2 regions of the Massilia sp. 01N417 genome follow, and region 2 is predicted to be linked to the other one. Evidence: predicted binding sites of a transcription regulator. Region 2 holds the regulator's gene; the other holds the start of a gene.
The links. The regulator HrcA, encoded in region 2, represses chaperone genes, less so after heat shock. The targets are predictions, from matches to a motif close to TTAGCACTCNNNNNNNNNGAGTGCTAA.
Positions count from the first base shown of each region.

Region 1: the regulator HrcA is predicted to act here: its motif matches at 3,288-3,314, upstream of groES (co-chaperone GroES).

Region 1 covers NZ_JBFTRS010000011.1:148,218-155,476, forward strand. The annotation lists gene AC1DOQ_RS13925 (hypothetical protein) at 1-339, shown strand, start outside; gene AC1DOQ_RS13930 (hypothetical protein) at 336-713, shown strand; gene AC1DOQ_RS13935 (hypothetical protein) at 726-1,145, opposite strand; gene groL (chaperonin GroEL) at 1,238-2,884, opposite strand; gene groES (co-chaperone GroES) at 2,923-3,213, opposite strand; gene AC1DOQ_RS13950 (hypothetical protein) at 3,501-3,752, shown strand; gene AC1DOQ_RS13955 (cell division protein ZapA) at 3,749-4,060, shown strand; RNA gene ssrS (6S RNA) at 4,105-4,285, shown strand; gene AC1DOQ_RS13965 (EVE domain-containing protein) at 4,358-4,822, shown strand; gene AC1DOQ_RS13970 (hypothetical protein) at 4,815-5,018, opposite strand; gene lgt (prolipoprotein diacylglyceryl transferase) at 5,101-5,916, opposite strand; gene AC1DOQ_RS13980 (LysR family transcriptional regulator) at 5,919-6,812, opposite strand; gene AC1DOQ_RS13985 (TIGR04438 family Trp-rich protein) at 7,087-7,259, opposite strand, start outside.
Region 2 covers NZ_JBFTRS010000007.1:128,244-135,502, forward strand. The annotation lists gene AC1DOQ_RS10160 (hypothetical protein) at 1-423, opposite strand, end outside; gene AC1DOQ_RS10165 (HAD family hydrolase) at 619-1,332, shown strand; gene hrcA (heat-inducible transcriptional repressor HrcA) at 1,393-2,406, shown strand; gene AC1DOQ_RS10175 (alpha/beta fold hydrolase) at 2,504-3,370, shown strand; gene fur (ferric iron uptake transcriptional regulator) at 3,384-3,815, opposite strand; gene AC1DOQ_RS10185 (outer membrane protein assembly factor BamE) at 3,906-4,523, shown strand; gene dapB (4-hydroxy-tetrahydrodipicolinate reductase) at 4,529-5,338, shown strand; gene AC1DOQ_RS10195 (barstar family protein) at 5,459-5,785, shown strand; gene leuS (leucine--tRNA ligase) at 5,913-7,259, shown strand, end outside.

The sequences.
Region 1 (7,259 bases), on a different contig from region 2:
ATGTGTGACAGGAAATTCGGGATCGGGAACATCAGCACCGACGGAGGCGAGCCATTTGACAGGCACAAAACGCATCGGATGGGTATTGAGATGGATTGCCGCCCTGTGCGCAAAGACTACTTGACGGGGCAGGGAGCCCGCTGCACCTACAGGGACAAGGTGTACGACCAGGACGCAACGATCAGGTTGATTCGTCTGTTCCTGGATCACCCATGGACAAGAATTGTTTTTTTCAATGACGAGGTGGTGCAGAAAGCACTCGGCCCAGCGCGCGTGAAGACTGTGATAAACCATAACGACCACTTCCATGTTGAGCTCTGGCCGAGGTACGCATCATGAGAACGCGCCTGGTATTCATCGCTGGTGCCCTTGTTCTATACTCGCTGGCCCAAGCCGCCGAGAAACCGAAAACCTGGGACGGCAGCCCAAAACCATTGAAGGGCAACTACCAGGTGTTCGGCGGGGAGTTGGGTGACATGGTGCCTCCAACGAAAAAGGACCGCAAGGTGGCGTTCATGTTCAAGGGGCCACTAGCGAAGGAGCTGTTCGACCAGATCGGGCCAGACACAAAGACACCTTGTAGTGGCGCTGCGGATTACCGAGAGAGAAACAAAGGCGATCTCTCCTGCACCTTTAGCAAAGGAGATGGATATTCTTGCTATTTTGGTCTCGATGTACCGACCGGTAAGAGTACCTACGGATCAATTTGCTAAGCGTCGTCTGCGCTACGCTACATCAAGCCCGTGCTGCCGGCACCATCCTTCCAGCGCAGCGCGGGTTTCTTCTTCGCGGAAGCGATGCCAGGCGTCGCGTGCGCCGCGTGTTTCGAGCAACCGGGAAAAGCGTCCATAGGCGCCCTTGCGGCGGAACATGTCACGTACCGATTCCATATCCCCAGGCAGGTGTTGGCCGGTAAAGCGGAACACAAGCTCCATGCCGAGGCCGAGTTCGCGCGTCGATGGCACGGACACGTACAAACCTTCGGCCTCGATGTCGCCCGGCAATGGCGCTTCCTCGTCCATGTAGTCGTCGTTCAGCAGGTGGATCATGCCGGTGTCGCGCGCCACCAGCGCCTTGGCGCTGCCTTCGCCGTCGTCGACCAGGATGGCCGCGTTTTCCAGTTCGTCCAGTTTTACCGTTGGCATCGCTCGTCTCCCGGAATGAAAAAAGCCCGCGGGGCGCAAACCCCGCGGGCCTTACTTTACTACTCGGTTGGCTGTGAAGCCGTCCGGCTTGATTACATCATGCCGTCCATGCCGCCCATGCCACCCATACCGCCCATGCCGCCCATGCCGCCGGCCGGCTTGTCTTCGACGATCTCGGAGACCATGCAGTCGGTGGTCAGCATCAGGCCGGCGATCGAGGCTGCATTCTGCAGAGCCGAGCGGGTGACCTTGGCCGGATCCAGCACGCCCATTTCGACCATGTCGCCGTAGGTGCCGTTGGCGGCGTTGTAGCCGTAGTTGCCGGTGCCGTTCAGGACCGACGACACGACGACCGACGGCTCTTCACCGGCGTTCTGGACGATCATGCGCAGCGGCTCTTCCATGGCGCGCAGGACGATCTTGATGCCGGCTTCCTGGTCCGGGTTGTCGCCCTTGACCTGCAGGGCAGCGCGGGCGCGCAGCAGGGCCACGCCGCCGCCCGGGACGATGCCTTCTTCGACGGCAGCGCGGGTAGCGTGCAGCGCGTCTTCCACGCGTGCTTTCTTCTCCTTCATCTCGACTTCGGTAGCGGCACCGACGCGGATCACGGCAACGCCGCCGGCCAGCTTGGCCACGCGCTCTTGCAGTTTCTCACGGTCGTAGTCCGAGGTCGCTTCTTCGATCTGGACGCGGATCATTTTGACGCGTGCTTCGATCGCTTCAGCGGCGCCAGCGCCATCGATGATGATGGTGTTTTCCTTGCCGACTTCGATGCGCTTGGCCTGGCCCAGTTCAGCCAGGGTGACCTTTTCCAGGGTCAGGCCGACTTCTTCGGCGATGACCTGGCCACCGGTCAGGATGGCGATGTCTTCCAGCATGGCCTTGCGGCGGTCGCCGAAGCCCGGCGCCTTGACGGCGACGGTCTTCAGGATGCCACGGATGTTGTTGACCACCAGGGTCGCCAGGGCTTCGCCTTCGATGTCTTCGGCGACGATGACCAGCGGACGGCCGGCTTTTGCAACTTGCTCCAGTACCGGCAGCAGGTCACGGATGTTCGAGATCTTCTTGTCGCACAGCAGGACGAACGGGTTCTCGTGAACGGCAACCTGCTTGTCCGGGTTGTTGATGAAGTACGGCGACAGGTAGCCGCGGTCGAATTGCATACCTTCGACGATGTCCAGCTCGTCGTTCAGCGACTTGCCGTCTTCGACGGTGATGACGCCTTCCTTGCCGACTTTTTCCATCGCTTCAGCGATGCGCTCGCCAACGGACGAATCCGAGTTGGCCGAGATGGTGCCGACCTGGGCGATCTCTTTCGAGGTGGTGGTCGGCTTGGCGATCTTCTTCAGTTCTTCGACGGTCGCTGCGACGGCCTTGTCGATGCCGCGCTTCAGGTCCATCGGGTTCATGCCGGCGGCAACGAACTTCATGCCTTCGCGCACGATGGCTTGTGCCAGCACGGTCGCGGTGGTGGTGCCGTCACCGGCGTTGTCGCTGGTCTTCGAAGCGACTTCCTTGACCATCTGCGCGCCCATGTTCATGAGCTTGTCTTTCAGCTCGATCTCTTTCGCGACCGAGACGCCGTCCTTGGTGACGGTCGGGGCGCCGAACGAACGGTCCAGCACCACGTTGCGGCCTTTCGGGCCCAGGGTGACTTTGACTGCGTTGGCCAGGATGTTCACACCCTCGACCATCTTGGCGCGGGCTACGTCGCCGAAAATTACGTCTTTAGCTGCCATTTCTTAATTCTCCGTATTCAGGAAAGTGTTTGGACTGATTACTGGGCCACGACGGCCATGATGTCTTCTTCGCGCATGACCAGCAGTTCCTCGCCGTTGACCTTGACGGTCTGGCCCGAGTATTTGCCGAACAGCACGCGGTCGCCGACTTTCACTTCCAGCGGACGGACGTTGCCGTTTTCTTGCACTTTGCCGTTGCCCACGGCGAGAATCTCACCCTGGTCCGGTTTTTCGGCCGCTGCATCGGGGATGATCAGGCCGGACGCAGTTTTGGTTTCCTGGTCGAGACGCTTCACGATCACGCGATCGTGCAATGGGCGAAGGTTCATGCAAAACTCCTTTGATTGTTGATTGACTGTTCGTTTGATAACCGCCCCGGTATCGGCTGCGGTGCAAAGAGCTGTTAGCACTCTTCACTAACGAGTGCTAATTATAGGGACGATAATTTCCCATTTCAAGCGGTGATGTTGGCGATTCGCCAGACTTTTTTGATGTTCCGCAAGCGGATCGACCCATTCGGGGTAGGAAAGCGCGAAAGCCTAACATTCATTTCTTGAAACCCGCGCACGGCACGGCATCTGTTGACGAAAAATCGATCCCGATCCTATAGTTATGGATGATTTCCGAATTCCAAGAACTGTCCGATAAAATCGACCGTCTCGCCCAGATGGCCCAGGCGCTGCGCAGCGAGAACTATCTGCTGCGCCAGGCCAACGCCCTGCTGAGTGCGGAGAACGTCGATTTCAAGAACCGGCTGCTGCAGGCTCAGCAACGCGTCGAAGCGATGCTCGCCCAACTCGAACCCGCCGAGGTGACCGTCGACGAGGACGCACCCGCCAACCCCGACGACGAGGAGGCCGCGCAATGATCCAGCTCGATGTGCTCATCATGGGCCAGTCTTACCGCCTGGCTTGCCGCGAAGGCGAACAGCAGACCCTGCGCGAAGCGGTCCACTACCTCGACAGCAAGATGTGCGCCCTGCGCGACACGGGCAAGGTCAAGGGAACCGACCGCATCGCCGTCATGGCCGCGCTGTCGGTGGCTGCCGAATTCCTGTCCGTGAAGTCGCCGCAAGGCCCGCTCGGCGACCAGTCCATGCTGGAAGTCAAGCAGAAACTGGAAGCGATGAACTCGGTGTTGGACCAGGCCCTGGCGCCCCAGGAAAACCTGTTCTGAGATCAAATTCGTTTGACATGCCGGTTCATCGTAGTAAACTGGCGGCTACCCTGCGGTGTTCGAGATTTGCCATATATTCCTTGAACCATTCAATCGCATAGGTTGCGGAACATTCTCGGTGGGCGTGATCGTCACTAGTTTGACGAACCCGAAATTGAGCTGACTGTGACCACCTTGAGCCGTCAGGTTCGGGATGCCGGCAAGAACGGCACAGGCGGGGCTACAATCCGGAGCGGTTGCGACACTTCATGTGCGCAGCCGCTTTTTTATTGTCGCTGTTCTTTTGGAGTGAGCCGCATGCGCTACTGGTTGATGAAATCCGAACCCGATGAAGTCAGTTTCGACGACGTCCTGAATGCGCCCGACAAGACGGTGGCATGGTTCGGGGTTCGCAACTACCAGGCCCGCAATTTCATGCGCGACCAGATGGAAGTCGGCGACGGCGTCCTGTTCTATCACTCCAGCTGCGCGGTGCCGGGCGTGGCGGGCATCGCGCGGGTCGCCAGTACCCCGTATCCGGATGCCTCGCAGTTCGACGCAAGCAGCCATTACTTCGATCCGAAGGCCACGCGCGAGAATCCGCGCTGGATCTCGGTGGACGTGCAGGCCACCGGCCAGGGCCGCTACCTGCCGCTGACAGAGCTGCGCGGCGTGCCGGAACTGGAGGACATGGTGCTGCTGCAGAAGGGCAGCCGGCTGTCGATTTCGCCGGTGACGCCGGGGCAGTGGAAGAAGATCCTCGAACTGGCAGGGATCAGCTGACGCCGATCAGGGTATCGCGTCGCAGGCGCAATCGGGTACGCGGCGTGCGGATGCCGGCGCACATGCCCCAGGCCGCGGCCCAGCGCAAGGCCTGGTCCGTGGCGGCGCCGAAGGGCCGCGCGGCTGCGGCGCGTCTCAGGGCGGCCGACATGCGCTGCATTGCATACAGCTTCTTGGGTGAGATGGCGTGCTTCATGAGGCCACGATAGTTTCCCGTGCGGCCACGAACGGTGCTCCATCTAACCCAAAAACGCAGGGCGGGGTTCTCTCCTACGCGCCTAGGCGTGCACGGCGCGCTTGTTACCGTCCGAGTAGGCCCAGCCCAGCATCAGCAGGCCGGCCACGATCATCGGCACCGACAGCACCTGGCCCGAGGTGATCGGCATGCCGAGGATATGGGTCTCCCAGTCCGGTACGCGGAAGTACTCGGTGAAGAAACGCGCGCAGCCGTACAGCAGGGTGTACAGCGCGCCGACCGCCAGGCGCGGACGCGGCTTGCGCGCGAAGATCCACATGATGACGAAGACGAGGATGCCGTCGACCAGCATCTGGTACAGCGGCGAGGGATGCACGAGGTGGTCTTCGATGCCCGGCCACTTCATGGCCCAGGGCAGGGAAGGATCGGCCATGCGGCCCGGCAGTTCGTGGTTGATGAAGTTGCCCAGGCGTCCGCAGGCATAGCCGATCGGGACCATCGGCGCGATGAAGTCGTAGACGTCGAGCAGGTTGCGCTTGCGCTTCCTGGCCCACAGCGCCATCGCCAGCAGCACGCCGATGAAGCCGCCGTGGTAGGACATGCCGCCCTGCCAGGTCTTGAAGATGTCGATCGGGTTCGCCAGGAAGTGGGCCGGCTGGTAGAACAGCACCTCGCCCAGGCGCCCGCCGATCACCACGCCCAGCATCCCGTAGAACAGCATGTCGTCCAGGTCTTCCTTGGTCCAGCCCTGGGCCTGGATGTGCGGCTGGGTCCTGATGCGCACGCGGCCGAGGATGATGAAGAGGGCGAAGGCGACCACGTACATGATCCCGTACCAGTGGATCGGTAGGGGGCCGATGTAGAAAGCGACGGGGTCCGGGTTCGGATGGACGAGCATGATCAGTGATTCCTCAGTAGTTCCAGAAAGCCCTTCAGCACCGGCGACGGGTTGTCGCGGCGCCAGGCGATGCCGGTCTCGACGAGCGGGGTCGGGTCCGCGAGGGCACGGTATTCTACGCCGGGCCGCATCAGGTTGGACACGGATTGTGGCACAAGTGCCAGCCCCATGCCGCCGGACACCAGGCTGACGATGGTCTGCATCTGGATCGCCAGCTGGCCGATCACGGGGGTGATGCCGGCCGCGCGGAAGCAGGACAGGATGGCGTCGTGCAGGGCCGGCGAGATCTCGCGCGGAAAGACGATCAGGGGCAGGCGCGGCAGGTCCTGCAGCTTGACCGGGCCTTCGCGGCGCAGGGCATCCAGGCCGGTGGGGGCGCACAGGATCAGCGGCTCGTCGAGCACCTTCATGTAATCGAGCTGGCCGAGGGACTTGTCCGGCAGCGGCGGGATCAGGAGGCCGGCGTCGATGCGTCCGCGCAGCAGCTCCTCGGCTTGCACGTCCGACGTCGCTTCGATCAGGTTCAGGTGGACGGCCGGATAGCGCTCGCTGTAGCGGCGCAGGAAGGCCGGCAGCACGTTGTAGTCGCAGGAGGTGACGAAGGCCAGCGCCAGGCGACCCGCCTCGCCGGCGGCCGCGCGCCGCGCCAGCTCCGGCAAGCCATCCGCCTCGAGCAGCATGCGGCGCGCTTCGGGCAGCAGGGCGCTGCCGGCCGGCGCCAGTTCCACCGTGCGGCGGTTGCGCACGAACAGCGGCGCCCCCAGCAACTCCTCCAGCGCCGCGATCGCCTGCGACAGCGGCGGCTGAGTCATATGCAGGCGCGCCGCCGCCCGCCCGAAATGCAGCTCCTCGGCGACGGTGACGAAGTAGCGCAGCTGACGCAGTTCCAGATTCATGTGATATGCATTTCCCGCAATTTCCGACTCATCTATTCGCGAAATGTATCACAGCCGCGCAAACCAAATTCGGGGTCAGAGCACTTTTCCACCCCAGTTCGGGGTCAGAGCACTTTTTCGATCAATTTCTACCAGGAAGATAGGCGAGCTGGCGCTGACAGGCGTGGACAGCAAAGCGGAAGGCCGCAAGCCAGCATTCCGATACCGAAAGCAATTGCCGCAAAATGTGCTCTGACCCCGAATTCGGGGCGAAATGTGCTCTGACCCCGAATTTTTATTTGCGTTTGTCGAAGGCTTGCTTGACTCTTTCCTTGCGGCGGGCTTCGTCGGTCTTGTGGGCTTTTTTCTTGTCGAGGCCGAGCATCTTTTCGATGAATTCGAACCAGATGAAGGCGACCACGGCCAGGGCGACGATCCACCCCCAGGACAGTTGGGCGAACCTCCAGA
Region 2 (7,259 bases):
CACTTTGCGGTTGGAACCGTTGACGAGTTCCAGGCCGGTGCCGGTCAGGCCGGTCACCGTGACCGACAGGGTGTGGGTCTTGATCGTGCAGAACACCGTCGGCACCGTGGTGTAGACCGTATAGTAGTTGGCGCGTGCCTTGTTGTTGCTGATGGTGCAGCCGCTGACGTTCGACGGCAGGGACTTGTACGAGATGTTGAACTCGTCGTCGGTCGACAGGTATTTCGGGAACTGGACGCTGGCCGCGCCGGCCGGAACCGCAATCTCGTCGCCATTGCCCTGGTTAACCAGTACCAGGCCTTCCTTGGTCACGCCGCCGGCGATGGTTACGGTCAGGGGCAGGTCACCGCTGCCGCCGCCGCAGGCGGACAGGCCAAGCGCGCATGCCAGCGCAGCGCCGGCATACAGGATCGAACTCTTCATAGAATCTCCGTTGGACGGGATGGCGCACGGCAGGACCGGCGGCACCGCTGAGTAGAATATTGCCCGACATTTTAGAGCATTTGCCAAGCCGCAGCCTCATTTGCCTTTGTATCACGGTGTAACGACATCTGCATGCCGTTGATTTTCAAGGCCGGCCTCGCTATCCTTGACCCGCCCTCCCTCCGACTCCCGAGCATGACGACGACCCCACGCGCCTGGCCCAAGGCCCTCCTTTTCGACCTGGACGATACGCTGTGGCCGATCGCCCCGGTGATCCTGCAAGCCGAACAGATCCTGTTCGCCTGGCTGCGCGAGCACGCGCCGCGTGTCGCCCAGCGCTTCACCATCGACAGCCTGCGCCAGGCGCGCCTGGAACTGCTGGCGCAGAAGCCGGAGTTCCAGCTCGACCTGGGCAAGCTGCGCCGCGCCGGCCTGCTGGCCGCCTTCGAACAGGCCGGCGAGGATGCCGCCAAGGTGGAGCTGGCGATGGCCGAGTTCTTTGCCGCCCGCAATGCCGTGGTGCCTTACGACGACGTGGTGCCGGGATTGCTGCGCCTGAAGACCAGGGTGCTGCTGGGCGCGATCACGAACGGCAATGCCGACCTGCGGGCCATCGGGCTGGCCCACCATTTCCGGGCGTCGGTATCGGCACCCGAGTTCGGCGTGGCCAAGCCGGATCCGGCGATCTTCCTGGCCGGCTGCCGCGAACTGGGCGTGGCCCCGCTTGACGCCGTCTACGTGGGCGACGACGTATTGCTCGACGTCCAGGGCGCCCAGCGCGCCGGCCTGCGCGCGGTCTGGATGAACCGCAACGGCAGCCGCAAGCATATCGAACACGGCGTCGAGCCGGACGCGATCGTGCGCGATGTCGACGAACTGCTGGACTGGCTCGAGCGCAACCATGCCTGAAGCGTCGTTGACGGCACGCATGACTGCACACGCGGCGGGCGAACAGGCATAATGTGAACCATGCAACTCGATAACCGTGCACAAACCCTGCTGAAAGCCTTGGTCGAGCGCTATATCGCCGACGGCCAGCCGGTCGGCTCGCGCGCGCTGTCGAAGATTTCCGGCCTCGACCTGTCGCCGGCCACGATCCGCAACATCATGGCCGACCTCGAGGAGATGGGCTATGTCGCCAGCCCCCACACCTCGGCCGGCCGGATCCCGACGCCGCGCGGCTACCGCATCTTCGTGGATACGCTCCTCACCGTGCGGCAGATCGACGAGAACGCCGTCGAAGCCGGCATGCGCCTGCCCGCGCACCAGCCGCAGAAGGTGATCGCCAACGCGGCCCAGATGCTGTCCTCGCTGTCGCAGTTTGCCGGCGTGGTGCAGAGCCCGCGGCGCGAGTCGGCGTTCCAGCAGATCGAATTCCTGCGCCTGTCGGAAAAACGCATCCTGCTGGTGATCGTCGACCCGCGCGGCGACGTCCAGAACCGCCTGCTGCTGACCGACGTCGACTACAGCCCCTCCGAGCTGACGCAATCGGCCAATTACCTGAACCAGAATTTCGCCGGCCTGTCCTTCGACGAGGTGCGCGCGCGCCTGACCGGAGAATTGCGCAAGCTGAGCGACGACATGGCGCGCCTGATGCAGTCCGCGGTGGATGCGGGCAGCGAAGCCCTGCAGGAAACCGACGACATGATCATTGCGGGCGAGCGCAACCTGCTGTCGGTGGCCGACCTCTCGTCGAATATGAGTTCGCTGCGCCAGATGTTCGAGATGTTCGAGCAGAAGACCGGCCTGATGCAGCTGCTGGACGTCTCCAGCAAGGCCGGCGGCGTGCAGATCTTCATCGGCGGCGAATCCAAGCTGGTGCCGATGGACGAAATGAGCGTGGTCACCGCGCCCTATGAGGTGAACGGCAAGATCGTCGGCACCCTGGGTGTGATCGGCCCGACCCGCATGGCCTATGAGCGGGTGATCCCGATCGTCGATATCACGGCCAAGCTCCTCTCGAACGCGCTCAGCCATTCCTAAAGCGCTCACTCCTGAGGTTTCTTACAGTTTCGGCGGGAATCCTCTCTAGATATAGTCGGTTCACTGCGCCGCGCGCGCCATCCGCCAAGGAACTGCCGTGAACCGATTCAGACGTCCCCTTATCCTCGCGATCATCATGCTGGTGTGCTGCGCCGTCGCACGCACCGGCGCCTCGGCGCCGGAGGAGCGCATCGCCGTGGGCGCCTGGCAGGTGCAGGCGGCGGAGCAGGGCAGCGGGCGCTATACCGTCATCTTCGAATCCGGTTTCGGCACCGGGCTGGATACCTGGCGCAAGGTGGCGCCGGAGGTGGCGAAATCGGCGCACGTGATGAGCTATTCGCGCGCCGGCCATGGCAGCTCCGACCCGCGTCCCGAACCGCGCAACATCCTGCAAAGCAGCCGGGAGCTCGACCAGCTGGTGGCCGCGGCGGGGCTGAAGCCGCCCTTCATCCTGGTCGGCCATTCCTACGGCGGCTTGCTGGCGCGCGCCTTTGCGCTGCGCCATCCCGGCCAGGTAGCCGGCATGGTGCTGGTCGACCCGGCCGACGAACGCTTCAATCCGGGCCTGCGCAGGCTCGATGCCGGGCGCGCGGCGGACGACGACCGGCGGTTCGAGGCCCTCGTGCCGGCCAGGTTCAGGGCGGAGTACGATGCGCTGAAGCCGGTCCTCGACCAGGGAGCGCTGCCGCCGCCGCTGGACGGCAAGCTGCCGGACGTGCCGGTGGTGGTCCTGACTTCGGTGCAGCAAGTCGACAAGCCGGAATTCTTCCTGCAGAGCGTGGAGGCGGTGGCGCTCAAGCGCGACCTGCACGCCAATTTCCTGCGCCAGTTCAGCGAAGGCTACCAGGTGCTGACCCTGAAAAGCGGGCACGACATCCAGAAGGACGAGCCGGAACTGGTGATCGCGGCGGTGAACAGGGTCATCGCCGCGGCCAGCCGGCGCGCGGCGCAGGACGAGCTATAGGAGTATGCGCAGCTTAACGGTGCCGGTGCGGGCAATCCGTCTTCTGGCAGTTGCCGTAGATGGCGAGGGCGTGCTCGGCGATCTTGAAGCCGCGCTCGAGGGCGATCTTCTGCTGGCGGCTTTCGATCTCTTCGTCGTAGAACTCCTCGACGTGGCCGCAGTCGAGGCAGACCAGGTGGTCGTGGTGCGAACCGGCGTTCAGCTCGTAGATGGCCTTGCCGGTTTCAAAGTGATTGCGGTTCAGGAGACCGGCCTGTTCGAACTGCGTCAGCACGCGGTACACCGTCGCCAGGCCGACGTCCATGTTCTCGTTCAGCAGGGTTTTGTATACGTCTTCCGCCGTCAGGTGCCGCACCGTGCTGTTCTGGAAGATCTCCAGGATTTTCAGCCGCGGTAGTGTCGCTTTGAGGCCGCTGGCCTTCAGGTCGGTTGGGTTGTTGCTCATGTTTTGTTACTCTTAGATGGGCCGAGATGGGCGTAGTGCTTTATGATATAGCGTTTCTAGAATCTCGCTCAATCGTTTTTAAGGTTAGATATGCGCGTCATGAATGCCGTTTTCCATCGTTCCCACGCCCGGGCAGCGCTCGTGGCCGGCCTTGCCGTCACGACGCTGACGGTCTCCGGCTGCGCATCCTGGCGTAACCAGACCAAGCCGGCAGCGCCGGTGAGCACCGCCCCGGCCGCGGTCGCCGCCGATGCCGACAAGTCCGCGGCAATCGCGAATTCGGGCGCGCAAACGACCACCGTCACCAAGCTGCAGAAATTCCTGTGGGTGTTCTCGCCGTATCGTCCGGACATCCAGCAGGGTAACTTCGTGTCCCAGGAAATGCTGACCCAGCTGAAGGTCGGCCAGACCCGCGACCAGGTCAAGTTCATCCTCGGCACCCCGCTGCTGATGGACGCCTTCCACGCCGACCGCTGGGACTATCCCTTCTACCTCGCGCGCGGCAACGGCGAGCTGACCACCAGCCGCGTCACCGTCTACTTCAAGGACAACCTGCTGGCCAAGATCGACGGCGGCAACCTGCCGAGCGAGCGTGAATACATCTCGCGCCTGATCGGCATTTCGAAGTACGAGACCAAGACCGAACAGGAATCGCTGGACGAACTGAAGCGCAAGCGCGAAGACGCGGCCAAGCGCGGCGGGGAGTAAGGGGCATGACGCAATTGAATATCGCCGTCGCCGGCGCCAGCGGCCGCATGGGCCGCATGCTGATCGAGACCATCGCCGCAGCCGACGACGCCACCCTGGCCGGTGCACTCGATCGCGCAGGCAATCCCTTCATCGGCTCGGATGCCGGCGCCTTTTCGGGCCAGCTGACCGGCGTGACGATCCGATCGAGCCTGGAGCAAGGCCTGGCCGGCGCCCAGTACCTGATCGACTTCACCCGTCCGGAAGGCACGCTGGAGCACCTGGAATACTGCGCCGCCCACGGCGTCAAGCTGATCATCGGCACCACCGGCTTCGATGAAGCCGGCAAGGCCGCGATCCGCGCCGCCGCCGAAAAGACCGCGATCGTGTTCGCGCCGAACATGAGCATCGGCGTGAACGTCACGCTGAAGCTGCTGGAAATGGCGGCGAAGAACTTCTCGCAAGGCTATGACATCGAGATCATCGAAGCCCACCACCGCCACAAGGTCGACGCCCCGTCCGGCACCGCGCTGAAGATGGGCGAGGTCATCGCCGACGCCCTCGGCCGCGACCTGCAGCAGTGCGCCGTCTACGGCCGCGAAGGCGTGACCGGCGAACGCGACCCCTCGACCATCGGCTTCGCCACCGTGCGCGGCGGCGACATCGTCGGCGACCACACCGTGCTGTTCGCCGGCATCGGCGAGCGCATCGAGATCAGCCACAAGTCGAGCAGCCGCGTCAGCTACGCCCAGGGCGCCCTGCGCGCCGCACGCTTCCTGGCCGACAAGCCGACCGGCCTGTACGACATGCAGGATGTGCTGGGCCTGAAGGCTTAAAGCCGAACTGTACGGCTTTGCCGGCGTTCTGCTGGCATACTGGCCGCATCAAGTCGCCCCGCGAATAAACCTTCGTCGTTCCCGCGAAAGGCGGGGGCGACGATGAATCGGAGAATCCCTATGGCCACCGTCGAACTGAACGGCGCCGCAATCGTCGACACCGAAAGCTTCCACACCGAGAGCCAGCGCGCCTTCGGCTTCCCGGACTCCTACCCGCACACCATGGATTCCTGGGTCGACTGCCTCAGCTACCTGCGCGACGAGGACGGCATGAGCAAGGTCCGCCTCGGGCCGGACGAGACCCTGCACATCGTCGTGCTGCATTCCGACGCCATGCGCGAGCGCGCCGAGGACGTGCTGGAGGAAATGGCCTTCTGCATCATCGGCATCAACGAGCGCTATGAGGATTACGGCGAAAAGCCGGCCCTGGAGCTCGAGCTGCGTTAAAACCACGTGGGCTCGGAGAGCCCACCCTACACGTGGTTCGTAGGGTGGGCACCCCGTGCCCACGCCGCCCAGTAGGTGAATGTACCAGTATAATGTTCTGCTCACCTCCATTAGTCCGCAGAACATCATGCAAGATAAATATAGTCCAGCCGAAGTCGAACAGGCCGCCCAGGCCTACTGGAAGTCGATCGACGCCTATAAAGCGGTCGAAAATGACCCGCGTTTCCCAAAAGGCAAGTATTACGCTTGCTCGATGCTGCCTTACCCGTCCGGTAAGCTGCACATGGGTCACGTGCGCAACTATACGATCAACGACGTGATGTACCGCTACCTGCGGATGAACGGCTACAACGTGCTGATGCCGATGGGCTGGGACGCCTTCGGCATGCCGGCCGAGAATGCGGCGATGGCGAACAACGTGCCGCCGGCCGAATGGACTTATTCGAACATCGCCCACATGCGCGGCCAGATGGAGTCGATGGGCCTGGCCATCGACTGGTCGCGCGAAATGACCGCCTGCAAGCCGGACTACTACAAGTGGAACCAGTGGATGTTCCTGAAGATGCTCGAGAAGGGCATCATCTACCAGAAGACCGGCACCGTGAACTGGGACCCGGTCGACCAGACCGTGCTGGCCAACGAGCAGGTCGTCGACGGCCGCGGCTGGCGCTCGGGCGCGCTGGTCGAAAAGCGCGAGATCCCGATGTACTACGTGCGCATCACGGACTACGCCGACGAACTGCTGGACTACGTCGACAACAAGCTGCCGGGCTGGCCGGAGCGCGTGCGCATCATGCAGTCCAACTGGATCGGCAAGTCGACCGGCGTGCGCTTCGCCTTCCCGCACGTGATCATGGACGAGCAGGGTGAGCTGATCAACGAGGGCAAGCTCTACGTCTTCACCACCCGCGCCGACACCATCATGGGCGTGACCTTCTGCGCGGTCGCCGCCGAGCACCCGCTGGCCACCCAGGCAGCCAGGGACAACCCGGAGCTGCAGGCCTTCATCGCCGAGTGCAAGCAGGGCTCCGTGATCGAAGCCGACATGGCGACGATGGAAAAGAAGGGCATGCCGACCGGCCTGTCCGTCATGCACCCGATCACCGGCGAGCAAGTGCCGGTCTGGGTCGGCAACTACGTGCTGATGACCTACGGCGACGGCGCCGTGATGGGCGTGCCGGCGCACGACGAGCGCGACTTCGCGTTCGCGAAAAAATACGAGCTGCCGATCAAGCAGGTCGTCGCGGTGGAAGGCCAGACCTTCTCGCTGGACGGCTGGCAGGAGTGGTACGGCGATAAAGAAAAGGGCGTGCTGATCGACTCCGGCAAGTACGACGGCCTCGATTACACCTCGGCCGTCAACGCCGTGGCCGGCGACCTGGCCGAGAAGGGCTTGGGCGACAAGAAGGTCACCTTCCGCCTGCGCGACTGGGGCATCTCGCGCCAGCGCTACTGGGGCACGCCGATCCCGATG